2 regions of the Synechococcus sp. R5-15 genome follow, and region 2 is predicted to be linked to the other one. Evidence: predicted binding sites of a transcription regulator. Region 2 holds the regulator's gene; the other holds the start of a gene.
What was found. The regulator NtcA, encoded in region 2, controls nitrogen genes in cyanobacteria. The targets are predictions, from matches to a motif close to GTANCNNNNGNTAC.
Positions count from the first base shown of each region.

Region 1 (4,874 bases), on a different contig from region 2:
AATGCTCCGATCCGGCAACCCCAGGTCAGACCGAGCACAACGGCTCAAGATTGCTCCGAATCGGTGGCAGCAGTAACGAAGTCGGGGTAGGCCACGTTGCCATGCTCGCCCACATCCAAACCGGCGATCTCTTCCTCGGCGCTGGTGCGCAGGCCGGTTACAGCCTTGAGGATAAAGAACAGGATCAAGCAGGTAATAAAGGGCCAGAGGAAGTAGGCCAGAGCGCCCACCACTTGTACCCCAAATTGGGCCCAGGTGACCTCTTCAGCATAGTTGGCATTGGCAAAGAAGGGGATCCCTGCTGCCAACACCCCCCAGATACCACAGGTGCCGTGTACCGAAATCGCGCCCACCGGGTCATCAATTTTCAGCACCGTATCCAGGATCACCACCGAAATCACCACCAGAATCCCGGCCACCGAGCCGATGATCAGAGCACCCAAAGGATGGACGCTATCGCAAGGGGCAGTGATCCCCACCAAGCCGGCCAGGACACCGTTGGCGGCAAAGGTCATATCCGGCTTGCCAAAATGAACCCAAGAGGTGAACATCGCCCCAATTGCTCCAGCCGAAGCTGCCAGCAGCGTATTCATGGCAATCCAGCCAATATCGACAGAGGCTGCAGTGGTGGAACCGGCATTAAACCCGATCCAGCCCAAGGCGAGGATAAACACCCCCAACATCCCCAGCGGCAGGTTGTGGCCGGGAATAGCCCGCGGCTCTCCATTGGGGCCGTACTTGCCAATGCGAGGGCCAAGCGCGATCGCACCTGCCAAGGCCGCAGCGCCCCCTACCAAATGCACCACCCCCGACCCGGCGTAGTCGATGTAGCCCAGATTTTCCAGCCAGCCGGCTGTGCCGCCGTTGTAGTCGCCGAACAGCCCGTTCCAGGCCCAACCCCCAGAGATGGGGTAGATTAGCCCAGAAATAACGATCGAGTAGATCAAGTAGGCCAAGAACTTGGTGCGCTCTGCCATCGCTCCGGAAACAATGGTGGCGGCAGTGGCGGCAAACACCATCTGGAAGACAAAGAAAGTAAAGGGCCAGCCATCTGCCTCGTAAGCCTGCTGCCAGCCAAAAGCAAACCAGTCAGTGCCGAAGAAGCCAGTACTTTTGCCGAACATGAGGCCAAACCCAATGAACCAGAAGGCGCAACAGCCCATGCAGAAGTCCATCAAGTTCTTCATCATGATGTTGGCGGCGTTCTTGGCGCGGGTAAAGCCCGTCTCTACCATGGCGAACCCCGCCTGCATGAAGAACACCAAGGCTGCTGCCACGATCGTCCAAACAACGTCAGCGTGTTTCTGAACTTCCTCGGCCTCTTGAGCAAAGGCAGTTCCCTGGCCGAATAGAAAAACCAGCGCAGCCATTAGAGCGGCAGTCAGACTCCACTTGGCCGGTCGCCAAAGCCACTGGGGCACCTGGCTCTTGAGCTTTTGGATCATTGTCGTACTCATGCTTTTCGACTCACCTAAAGTGACAGTACTTCTCGCAACACATTACCCGAAAAGTAGGGCAAGAACACCTCATCAGATATACAGCAAAAGAGACATGAAGCAAACTCACACGAGGCTCAGGCCGGGCAACCCAAACCCTGAACGTGATCCCTTCTCATAGGGCATCTTGGTTGAGCTCGCCAGTTCGGATGCGGATGGTTTTTTCGACGGGGCTGATGAAAATCTTGCCATCCCCGATTTCGCCGGTGCGAGCCGCTGCAATCAGCTTCTCCACCACCGTATCCACCAGGTCATCTTCAACCACGATCTCCACTTTCAGCTTTTGTAGGAACTCTACCGTGTACTCGGATCCCCGATAGCGCTCGGTTTGTCCCTTTTGCCGGCCAAAACCCCGTACTTCACTTACAGTCATGCCGACAATTCCGGCATTGACCAAAGCAATTTTGACCTCATCCAACTTGAATGGCCGGATTACGGCCTCGATTTTTTTCATTTGCCTCCTGCACCCCGGACAATTCCGCTAATTTCTAACACTACTGACACCTGCAAATTGTAAAAACAGATACATTTTTATCTCCTACTGAAGATGCTTACCACTCTGGATTTGCTCCCGTCAAGACCGGAAGGCCAAGCTTAAGCTACCTTAACGGGAGGAAGTCCCCACTGGCGTCTCACCAGCATCTGTAAGCGGCTGAGGGCTGAGAGAGGCCAAGCTGGCTGTAATAAGCGCTACCGCAAGCCACCACAGCATTTGTACCTGGGGACGATACCAGATGGTATCCACCAAGCCGTGGGCCATCATGCCGGTGCAAGCGGCCAAGCCTGCTGCCACCCACAGACCCTGGGGATCCCGCAAGTTGAGCAAAGTTTTCCAGCATCTCCAGCCGTGATCCCAGAGCACCAAGAGAAACCAGGCGAAAGTTAAAGATCCGATGAAGCCAGTCTCTACGGTGAGCTGCAGCGGCACTGAATAGGCTCCAAGGGCGCTGAAGTTGCCTCGTTGGTAGAGGGGATAGACGCGGTTAAAGGCAACATTGCCGGGGCCGATCCCCAAGATGGGAAAGTCGCGGATCATCTCCAGCACCGCCGCCCAGACATTGAGGCGAAAGTTGTTGCTGGTATCCAACCGCCCCCAAAAAAGGCTCTGCACCCGCAGCCGCAGGGAGCGTACCGTCAGGATCCCGAGCAACAGAGCAGCCCCCCCTCCGCCCAACAGGGCCGGCAAGGCCCAACGCCGCCAGCGGGCTGGCAAATCGACAGAATGCCACTGTGCCAACAGCACGACCATCAGGGTGAGCATGGCCAGCCCCCCAATCCAGGCGCCACGACTGTAGGTGAGCAACAGGCAAATCAGGTTCACCGCCGTCGTAAACCCGGCCAGGAGTTTCGCCCCCCAACTGGGCCAAATCCAAGTGGCGGCCAGCCCCAGAGGAATGACCGGGATCAAGTAGCCCCCGTACAGATTTGGGTTGCGCAGATAGCTGTACACCCGCGTCAGACCTGCCAAGCCCGACTCCGGATCCACCCAGGTGGCCAGTTCTGCTGCCCCATAAAAGTATTGCCGCAGGCCATGGATCCCCATCACCAAGCTGACCAAAAGCAGGGATCCAACGATCCCATCTCGGAATTGGGGTTTGCGCAGCAGACGATGCAACAACAGATAACCAGCCAGGTAGAGAGTCAACTTCAGCCAGCCATCCCGTGCTGCGTAGGCAACCGGAGAGAGAATCGTTGCCAAGGTGGCAATTCCCCAGAAAAGGACCAGGGGCAGATGCAGCGGCAGCCCAATCGGCATTTCCACCAAAGCGCACAGGCCCACCAGAGCAGCCATAGCCAGCAAAATCAGGCCCAGGATGCCGGTGGAGCTGTGTGCAGAGAAAATCCAGTAGAGCAGCACTAGCCCCAGGCCAATCCGGTCGGAAGTTTGAACCAATATGCTGCTCTTCCCCCAACTTTGCAGGGATCCCAATAGACGACCCAAAAGGCTTCCCTGCCACCAAGCCTTGATGGGAAAGTCGCGCAGCAGAAAACCCTGCCACAGTTGCGTTGCTCGTTCCATAATCCTCTGGGGCGTGTTGGGCCCAAATCCCCACACCTCAAGTCATCCTACTGGTTTCACCAGCGGGACAAAGCTTTAGTCTATATCCCCAGAGGCAAAGAGACAACGAAGAAGAGCGCAACCTCTTATCGCGCCAGCCGGACAAAGTACCCCTCAACAAAAACAAAGAACCGGCTGACTCACAAGACTCTACAAGACAAAAGGCATCGAAGAGTTATCAAAGTTGGGTTTTCAATCTTAAGAACAAGTCTCTGTAAAAAGCAAAGAAGAACAGCAGGAAAAACTACAAAAAGCTCTATCTCAATCTTCAATCAAATGTTGGATTGCCGCAATCGAAGATCTCCTGACCTACCACAGACCGATTCTCAAAAGATTCTTCAGGCAACACAGGCTAACACTTGACCTTGAGATCCTCTTTCACCTTCGGCATTAGGAGAAGGGATTTGATCGCCTAAGCGGGATCCAGACCAACCTTCCTTGGCTCTAACTGCGTTCTGGGAATTGGAGTTGGAATAGTGAATCTGAATACGAGTAGGACGGCCCAGCCCTAGGGCAGATCCCATGCAACGGGCTAAGATTTGCATCTTATACTCAAACTCGCCAATGCCATCCATAATCTTTAACCCTGCAGTCTCTGCTCCTAATTCAACTGTAGGAGAAGGTCTACGAAACCTCTTCAGTGGGAATACAGAACTTTACTTTTTGAGTCAAGCTGGGCTCGGTATCTTCACTTGGACTGACTCCCTCCACCAAGTTGAGCAGGGATCCCAGCCAAACCGCTTAGACAAGGGGAACTGACCTACGCAAAATGGAGGAAGTAGGGGAAAAGCATCTTGTAAATCACTCGGTCGAAGCGTGCCCGTTTACCTGTACTGGGGAGATGACACCTATCGCCTGATGCAGGCGGTACAGCAGTTGCGGGATCAAGTGCTGGATCCCCACTGGGCAGCTTTTAACTACGATCGCCTGCCGCCGGAATCCACGGTTGCCGGGCTCAACCAAGCCATGACCCCGCCGCTGGGATCCAACGCCCGCTTGGTTTGGCTGGAAGAGACAACACTCACCCACCATTGCCCGGAAGATCTGTGGGAAGAAGTGGAGCGAACCTTGGCCCAGTTGCCCCCCACCACCCATTTGCTCTTGACCACCAGCAATAAACCCGATGGGCGCCTGAAATCCACCAAAATCCTCAAAAAAACGGCCATTGTCCGCGAGTTTTCCCAACTGGCCCCTTGGGATGAGGAGGGCATTCTCCAGCAGGTGCAGCGGGAAGCTGAACAACGGGATCTGGCCCTCAGCCCGGCAGCCGCCCAGAAATTGGCCGAGGCGGTGGGCAATGACTCCCGTCGCTTGGCGAT
Region 1 covers NZ_JANSIK010000141.1:9,829-14,702, forward strand. Annotated here, with positions in the region: gene NW839_RS11600 (ammonium transporter) at 45-1,457, opposite strand; gene NW839_RS11605 (P-II family nitrogen regulator) at 1,612-1,950, opposite strand; gene NW839_RS11610 (IctB family putative bicarbonate transporter) at 2,101-3,516, opposite strand; gene holA (DNA polymerase III subunit delta) at 4,372-4,874, shown strand, end outside.
Region 1: a site for NtcA is predicted at 2,010-2,023, ahead of NW839_RS11605 (P-II family nitrogen regulator). Genes of this name have one in related genera too.

Region 2 (8,890 bases):
TAGCTGGAATCCGAGCCATCGTAGCTGCCGGGATCCCGCTGGTACTTCATCAAGGCTTGAAGGGTATCTCGGGGTGGAGTAGAACCGCGCAAGTCCTTCAAAGAGAGGGAAATGTTGGGAGCCGACAAGGTGGCACCGCCCACATGACAATTCGAGCAGGCGGACTGAAAACGATTTTTGACATCCTTGACATACTCCCCTGCCCAAAGGCAGGAGATTCTGGTTCCTGGCTCTGCGACAGCACTTACCGTGTTGGGCTGCCCCTCTACGACAGCGGTGCTCATCTCCCCAGGCATTCCCCCTTGCGGGGCAGTTCCCTAAACCCAGTTTTCTTGGTAAGGATGAATGCGAGCCGCCACCGGACTGGCCAGCCCCAGCCACAACAAAGCTAGGATCCCGACCCAGGCCCACAGGCGAGACGGGATCCGACATCTCATAGGCAACTTCTGATCCAGATGCGGCATTAGAGATAGGCTGATAGGTCGCTGTGGCTTTCGTTCTTGGTACCGCCCCAGCCGGGAACAGTCTTGGCCTGCACCAGAATGTAGCCCGCAATCAGCTTCAGATCCTCGTCGGTGAGGTTGCGCAGACGGGGATACTCACTGGTGAGCTGGGTGTTGGGGTGATACTCCAACAGAGACTCCACCCCGTCATAGGTGACCGGATTCTTGATGTAGTCCACGATTGCCAGCACATTATCCCGTGGGGGAGTTGCCCCCTCCAGATCCGAAAGCTTCAAGCTTACGTCTGGGTTGGGATAGGTCTGACCGCCCACATGGCACTGGGCGCACGCGGTGTTGAATAACTTCTTCCCTTTGGCCAACTGGGCCTCGGTAAAGGTAATGGACTCGGTTGGCGACAGAGCCACCGCAGGAATATCCTTAGCTGCAAACACTGGAGCCAGACCCCAGCCAAACCCAGCCATCAACACAGCCAACAGCAGGACAAGCAACCGACGACGCGCTGGCACAAACACCTTCTGAACAGAAAAAGCTTTGCTAAACATGGTTCTCCGTAGATCAGTCTAGAAAGAGGAGAGGTGGGCTCCACTCCAGCCGCAAACCCGACAACAGGATCAAGAATAGACCATCAAGAGATCATTTGCAGATGGGATCCGAGATGGTTTCCCAATGGTTCCATTTGCCTTTGGTGTTAAGTTTGATTACGGAGCTATGGCCTGTTGGGAGTCTGTTGGCCGAGAGCTGACTTGGCCACAGCCCAGTCGAGAGAACTGAGCAGGTAATGAGCAGGTAATATAGAGCTTGGCTTGCTTGCCTGGCAACCTCAGAGCAGGAGAATACGGCAGACTCCGTTCCAGGTTTTCCCCATGTCCTCTATCCGATTCCAGCCGTTGCGGGTGGCTTTCACCTGTGCGGATCCCAGTCAAGTGCAAATGCCCGTTGCCGATTTGCTGGCGGCCTTGCCGGCCTCACCACTTCTGACCTACACAGACCCGGAAGCAGCGGACTTGCGGGTAGAGCTGTTGCCCGATGCCACTTATCACTTTTACCGGCGGGGGGAAGAGGTGGCTCTGGCGGCCTTCCGGATCCCGGTGAAGAAGCTACTGGCCCTGCCTCGCAAGCTGGTGCGGCTGTTGGAGCACGTGGCTGCTTTTGGTAATCTTTTGAACCTGCAACCTGCCAGCGATGCGCTGAGCAGCATCTTGGAAGTGGAATTTCTCCAACTGGAAACCCCGGCCAGCAGCTCTGCCCCTGCCGAAGTGAGCCCCCTGCCGCGGGATCCCCAAGGGAAAGTGCAAATCCAAGCAGGCCGCAACCTGGCCATTGCCTTGAGAAACAGAGCCCCCACTCCAGTGCATGTCTATGTCACCGTCTTTGACGAGCGGCGGTACAGCGTGGATTTGGTTTACCCCTATCAACCAGATCTGCCTGCCCGTTTACGCCCCAACGAGAGCCTGCTGATTGGCTCTGGCCCCCGCTACCTGCTGCAGATGCAGCTGCCAGAAGGAACAGACGTAGCGGTGGATCGCTTCAAAATCTGGGTCAGCAGCACCAGCATGCAGCCAGGCATTATGGTGATGCCCCCTCTGGGGCAACGGCTGGAACCTCCCTCAGAAGATCCCTACGGGGCCGGATCCCGCCTGGATCGGGAAGTCCGGCTGGCCATTCTGGGCAAAGCAGGCAGCACTCCCATGCCAGCTTTTGCCGAGGATCCCTGGTGGTGTATGGAACAAGCTGTCAAGATTGTAGCCTAGCTAGCTTTTGTCAGGTGCTCTTTCGGACATGACTTTTCAGAATTTTGATAAAGGTCGGCTCAACATCGTCAACGCCGATTACTGACAGCTTATAACTGGAAGACAGGCTAATTTTCTTATCCTGATCAACATCAGTCAAGACTACAAAAGCCTGATTCTGCTGAAGACCAAGCCTGGAAGCCAACCAAGAGTACTTGTCTATACTTTCATAATAATCACCCGTTTTGGATTCTACCCAGTAAAACTTATCATTGACATAAAAGAATAAATCTATTTCAAAATCATTTCCATTCGGCAAAGTAACTTGAGTATTCATGATGTAAGAAAAACTGATCTTTTTGCCTTGCTGACTGGCAATCTTTACTAGCTTTTCTTTGACATATCGCTCCAGCCATCCTCCTGATAGAAAGTTCAATGCATTTGGGTCTCTGCTCGGCTTTGCTTCTAAAATAAATCTAGGAGACTTCAAATAATGGTACTCCTCCAAGAAGGCGATACTACAGAGCATATTCGCAAGTTGGCAACTATCTGATACTACCTGGTTTGGCTCGTCTTTCAGAATCAGGGAGAAAGCCTCTCCTTCGTTCATGTTTGACTTTATCGACTTGTAGAGTTTTCTAATTGAATAATATCTATCTCCCATAAAGTTGGATATCTGATTTAGCTTGCTGTTCAGTTTGCTACCAACCCTACTTGCTTCCTTGGTTTCCAAGCTTTTAATTCTTATTCCTTTAGACCACAGAAATAAAGCTAACCTCAACTTATCACGATCACGGCTGATATGATCAATGACTTCCTGGGAACTTTCCTCAAGCGCTTTGACAACAGCAACTTCTTGTGAGTCCCAACTTACTGCTTGATTTGTCGCTCGAGGAAGCTCAAGCCTTTGAAGATTAGGCTGTAGTTCCTGATGAATGTCTTCCGCTCTTTCCACTCGGCTGGCCAAGATGGTTCTCTGTTCATTCGGATGCCTGTCACGTTGAGACATACCTGTAGATGAGGAGATAACTTTTGTAGTTTCTCGCTTCCATCTCCCTGACCTAAGCCTAACTCCTATCAAGCTCCCTGACCTAAGCCTAACTCCTATCAAGATGCCGATGGCTATTCCAACTAACAAAGCTAAAATTAAATCCATTGGATTTAGTCCCGATCTTTGTTGTCGTTACCTTTGGCTTGAGTTGACTAGACTACCCGCTTGTCTCAACATGATAGGGGGAGGTGAGCGAATTTTCAAGTGGAGGGGGCTTGCCCCTGACCGCAGAGAAGCTAGGTGCGAATGAGGGATCCCAGCCAGCCTTGCTGAAGGGCTTCTTGAGCAGGAGTCAGTTCAGGCAACACCTCCAACGTGTAGACATCGGGCCGAGGGGGATCCAACGGGATCCAGAAATGTTTCAACTGATCGGCTTGAAAAACGCTCAAACAAATGATCTGGTGGGGCTGATAGGCCGTCAAGCGTTCCGCCAAGTTGGCAGCGCTCACCCTGAACCCATCCAGGGCCACCAGCTCATCGCCGGCCCAGATGCCCGCTTTTTGCGCCGGGGATCCCATCTCTACTGCGCTGATGCGATTGCCTTCGCCGTTGAAGTTGAGGCCCAGGTAGGGGGGAAGGTTGGGTCGGCTGAAGTGAACCTTGAGGGTGAGGCCAAAGGGGTGGAGGTAGGCGTTGTAGTCTAGCTCTTCCGTGCCGTCCACATAGGCTGCGAAAAACCGGCCAAGATCGGCACCGGCTGCCCGCTCAAACGCCTCCCGCAAGTCTTGGTCGCTGTAGCCCTTCCCTGACCGACCAAAGCGCTGCCACAGATCCTGCAAAGCCGTATCCAGGGATCCCTGACCGCCGGAAAGGTGACGGATGTGCAGATCCAGCAGCCAACAGACCAAAGCCCCTTTTAAGTAATAAGAAACCTGGCTGTTGAGGGTGTTTTCGTGGGGGCGGTAGAGTTTGATCCAGGTATCGAAGCTGGACTCCCGCAGCGATTGCACAGCCCGGCCCGGAGTACGCTGCAAGCGGCCAATCTGTTCGGAAAGAATCTTCAAGAAATCGCCGGCACTGAGGATCCCTGCCCTCAACAAGATGACATTTTCGTAGTAGCTGGTCGCTCCCTCACAAAACCACAGGCATTCCAGATAGTTTTCTTGGTTGTAGTCGATCTTTTCCAATGCCAGCGGACGCAGACGCTTGACATTCCAGGCATGAAACAACTCGTGGGCCAGCAAAGACAAAAAGCGCCGATAGGACTCCGGCTGATGCAGCTCCAGCCCAGAGTAAAGAAGGGTGGTGCTGTACTTGTGCTCAAGGCCACCAAATCCTCCCGGCGACAAATGCACAATGAACCAGTAGCGGTCGTAGGGTAGCCCACCGAAAAACGCGGCTGTGGTTTTGACAATCGCCTTAGCATCAGCGACAGCCCGCTCCACATCCAGAGTGCCCGCCCCCCAAACCACAAAGTAATGGGGGATCCCTTCCACCTCAAACGATTGCATCCGATGCAGGCCCACCTCCACCGGGCTATCCACCAGCTCGTCATAGTCCTCTGCCACAAAAGACTGGCCGGAAGCGGGATCCCCAGAAGAGGAGATCAAAGGCCGCAAACTGGTGGCGATGCGCCAATCGGGCTTGGGGGGGATCACCGTCAAGGTGTAAGGTTCCCGCTCGCGACCGGGCACGTAGAGAAACAGCGCTGCCCCGTTGAAATAGGCGTGGGTCAAATCCAGATGGTTTGTGCGCACCGTCAGCTCATAGGCATAGACCCGGTAGCACACCTTCACGGCAGAACAGCCCGGCGGATCGATCTGCCAGGTGTTCTTGTCCACCTTCCGCCAGGCCAAAGGGATCCCTTGCTCAGTTGCCGCCTGAAACTCCTGCACATGACGGGCATACTCCCGCACCAAGTAGGATCCCGGCGTCCACACCGGCAGCCGCAGCCGCAAAGGCATCTTTGGCTCCACCTCTCGGAGCAGCAGCTCCACCTCCAGGAGGTGATTGGCCGGATCCGGCATCCGCACCGTGAAATGCTGGCGGCTCAGCCGAGAAGGTTCAGCAACAACAGCCTCCGGGCTCCCCATAGATAGATAGATAGATAGAATGTTCCAACCCACTCCACTCTCTACCGCCAAGGGCCGACGCAACCCCCAGCGACAATGGCTCCTATCCTAACCTCTGCCTTTGGCTGGAGAGCAGCAACGAGACTTAAAAACGTAGCGCGTGCTACAAAGATACCTAGGCAGAACCTTCTACTTTAGGGTAAATCTTGGTATCGTCATAGATTCTGAAGTCAATGGGTTGCAACCTAGCCTAATGCTTCTAGATTGATCTTAGTAGGTTGATCTTAGGTATAAACTGACCTTAAAAGGTTGATGAGTATGGCGGTGGCCGTAGCGGAAAAATCTCTGATCACAGCCTTCAAGCAATTGGGAGGCCCTCACCATCCTCCGGTTATCGAAACGTTTGAGCGCGGGAAGACCATTTTTTTTCCAGGGGATCCGGCGGAGCGGGTTTACTTTTTGGTGAAGGGAGCCGTTAAGCTCTCGCGGGTCTACGAAATGGGGGAGGAAATCACCGTCGCCCTCCTACGCGAAAACAGCATCTTCGGCGTGCTCTCCTTTATCACAGGACAGCGCTCTGATCGCTTTTATCACTCGGTGGCTTTTACGCCTACTGAGTTGCTCTCTCTGCCGATCGAGCAGGTGGAAAAATCCCTACAGGAGAACGCCGAACTGGCCATGTTGCTGGTTAAAAGCCTGTCGTCCCGCATTTTGCAAACGGAGATGATGATCGAGACACTGGCTCATCGCGACATGGGATCCCGTCTGGTCAGCTTTTTGTTGATCCTCTGTCGCGATTTCGGAGTGCCTGGCCCGGATGGGGTCACCATTGATCTCAAGCTGTCTCACCAGGCCATTGCCGAAGCCATTGGCTCAACCCGCGTCACCATCACCCGCCTGTTGGGAGAGCTGCGCAAGAAGAAGTACATCTCCATTCACAAGAAGAAGATCACCGTACACGACCCGATGCGGCTGAGCCATCGCTTTGCCTAGAAGGAAGAGGAGAACACTTCCTGAGCAGCACCTTGCCCAGGCAAACCCCGCTCGATGGTTGGTTGAAGCTCTGGCCGGCCTATGTTCAATCTACTGCTGCAGCCTTGAAGAATCTCTGTGCCCGAAGGACAGACTTAAAGTTTTCTGGAAGCTGACCGGATCGCGGGCAAAAACCTACTAGTCTATGGGGGGATCTGGCTTTGGCCAGAGCTATCTAGCCAATTGCTGAGGTGTAACTGTGGAAACAGCCATCGAGTGGATTACCGCCCATGAGATCCTCGACTCGCGAGGGCGTCCCACCCTAGAAGCCCTGGTGGGTCTAGCCAATGGAGCAACGGGCTTGGCGCAGGTTCCCAGCGGTGCCTCGACCGGTACCTTCGAGGCCCATGAGCTGCGGGATGGGGATCCCAAACGCTACGGCGGTAAGGGTGTGCTGAGGGCGGTGGAAAACATCCTTGGCCCCATCCAGTCGGAGCTGCAGGGAGAAGATGCCCTCAACCAAGCCCGTATTGACCAGTTGCTGATCGACCTGGACGGCACCCCCAACAAGTCCCGCCTGGGGGCCAACGCTATTTTGGCAGTTTCTCTGGCGACAGCCAAAGCGGCTGCGGAAGCAGTGGGCTTGCCTCTTTACAAATACCTGGGGGGGCCTTTTGCCAACCTGCTGCCGGTGCCGCTGATGAACGTGCTCAACGGCGGCGCCCACGCCGACAACAACGTCGATATTCAAGAATTTATGCTTGTGCCCATTGGAGCGGCCAGCTTTCGCGAGGCGCTGCGCTACGGGGCTGAGGTGTTTGCGGTACTAAAACAAGTGCTGCAGCAGAAGGGGCTGTCCACCGGTGTGGGGGATGAAGGGGGGTTTGCTCCTGATCTCGACTCCAATGCGGCGGCTTTGGATCTGCTGATGACGGCTATTGAACAGGCAGGCTACAAACCGGGAGCAGATATCGCCTTGGCCTTGGATGTGGCCGCCAACGAGCTGCTGCAGGATGGGCAATATCACTTTGAGGGCAAAGCCCGCAGCGCGGCTGAGATGGTGGCTTACTACCAGCAACTGCTGGCCAACTATCCCATCCTTTCCATTGAAGATGGGCTAGCGGAAGAAGACTGGGCCGGTTGGCAAGCCATGACCGCTCAACTGGGATCCCGGGTACAGCTGGTGGGAGATGACCTGTTTGTAACCAACCTGACCCGCCTGCAAAAGGGCATCGACAGCGCCGCCGCCAACGCCATTTTGATCAAGCCCAACCAAATCGGCACCCTGACGGAGACTGTCTCGGCCATCCAATTGGCAGTTCAAGCCGGCTTTCGCACCATCATCAGCCACCGCTCTGGCGAGACGGAAGACACCACCATTGCCGACTTGGCGGTGGCCACCCGTGCCGGGCAGATCAAAACCGGATCCCTCTGCCGCAGCGAGCGCATTGCCAAGTACAACCAACTGCTGCGCATCGAAGACGAGCTGGGGGAAGCGGCAGTTTATGCCGGTCGGGTGGGCCTGGGTCCTAGAGCTCGCTAACTTCCCGTTCCGTCCCAGGGGATCCCTAGCACCTGCACCAAAAAGGCCCAGCGGTCGGCAGCTTCCTCAATCAGCTTGCTGGTGGGCTTGCCGGCCCCGTGCCCTGCCTTGGTGTCGATGCGGATGAGGATGGGCTGGGATCCCCCCTGGGCTGCCTGCAGGGCAGCGGCAAACTTGAAGCTGTGGGCGGGCACCACCCGGTCGTCGTGATCTGCGGTGGTGATCAGGGTGGCGGGATAGGCAGTGCCGGGCTTGAGGTTGTGCAGAGGGGAATAGGCGTAGAGGGCCTTGAATTCCTCCGGGTTCTCCGGGGATCCGTACTCCGAGATCCAGGCCCAGCCGATGGTGAACTTATGAAAGCGCAGCATGTCGAACACCCCCACTGCCGGCAGGGCCGCTGCAAACAGCTCCGGCCTCTGAACTAGGCAGGCCCCCACCAGCAGGCCGCCGTTGCTGCCGCCGGAGATGGCCAACTTGGCGGGGTTGGTGTAGCCATGGGCTATCAGCCACTCGGCAGCGGCAATAAAGTCGTCGAACACCTTTTGCTTGTTGAGCTTGGTGCCCGCCTGGTGCCACTCTTCTCCGTACTCGCCGCCGCCGCGCAAACTTGGCTGGGCATAGACACCGCCCATTTCCAGCCAGGCCACCAGACCCACTGAAAAGCTGGGGGTAAGTGAGATGCCAAAGCCACCGTAGCCATACAGCAGGGTGGGGTGATCCCCTGTCCGAGTCAGGCCACGGCGGTGGACGAGAAACATGGGGATGCGGGTGCCGTCTTTGCTGGTGTAAGACACCTGCTGCACCTCGTAGGCCTGGGGATTGAAATCCACCTGGGGCTGACGGAACAGGGTGCTGGTGCCGCTGGTGAAATCGTAGCGGTAGATGGTGGGCGGGGTAGTGAAGCTGGTGAAGGTGTAGAAGGTCTCGGTGTCGTAGCGCTTGCCGCCAAAGCCGCTGGCGGATCCCAGCCCGGGCAGCGGAATTTCTCCTAGGTAGCTACCGTCTAAAGCAAAGGTCTTGATCTGGGTGTGGGCGTCTTTGAGGTAGAAGGCCACAAACTGATTGTTGATCAAGCTAACCCCCTGCAGGGTCTCCTCCGCCTCAGGGATCACCTCCTG
Region 2 covers NZ_JANSIK010000054.1:154-9,043, forward strand. Annotated here, with positions in the region: gene NW839_RS05485 (hypothetical protein) at 1-284, opposite strand, end outside; gene psbV (photosystem II cytochrome c-550) at 464-1,006, opposite strand; gene NW839_RS05495 (hypothetical protein) at 1,328-2,215, shown strand; gene NW839_RS05500 (hypothetical protein) at 2,226-3,161, opposite strand; gene NW839_RS05505 (M61 family metallopeptidase) at 3,482-5,278, opposite strand; gene ntcA (global nitrogen regulator NtcA) at 5,576-6,250, shown strand; gene eno (phosphopyruvate hydratase) at 6,489-7,772, shown strand; gene NW839_RS05520 (prolyl oligopeptidase family serine peptidase) at 7,769-8,890, opposite strand, start outside.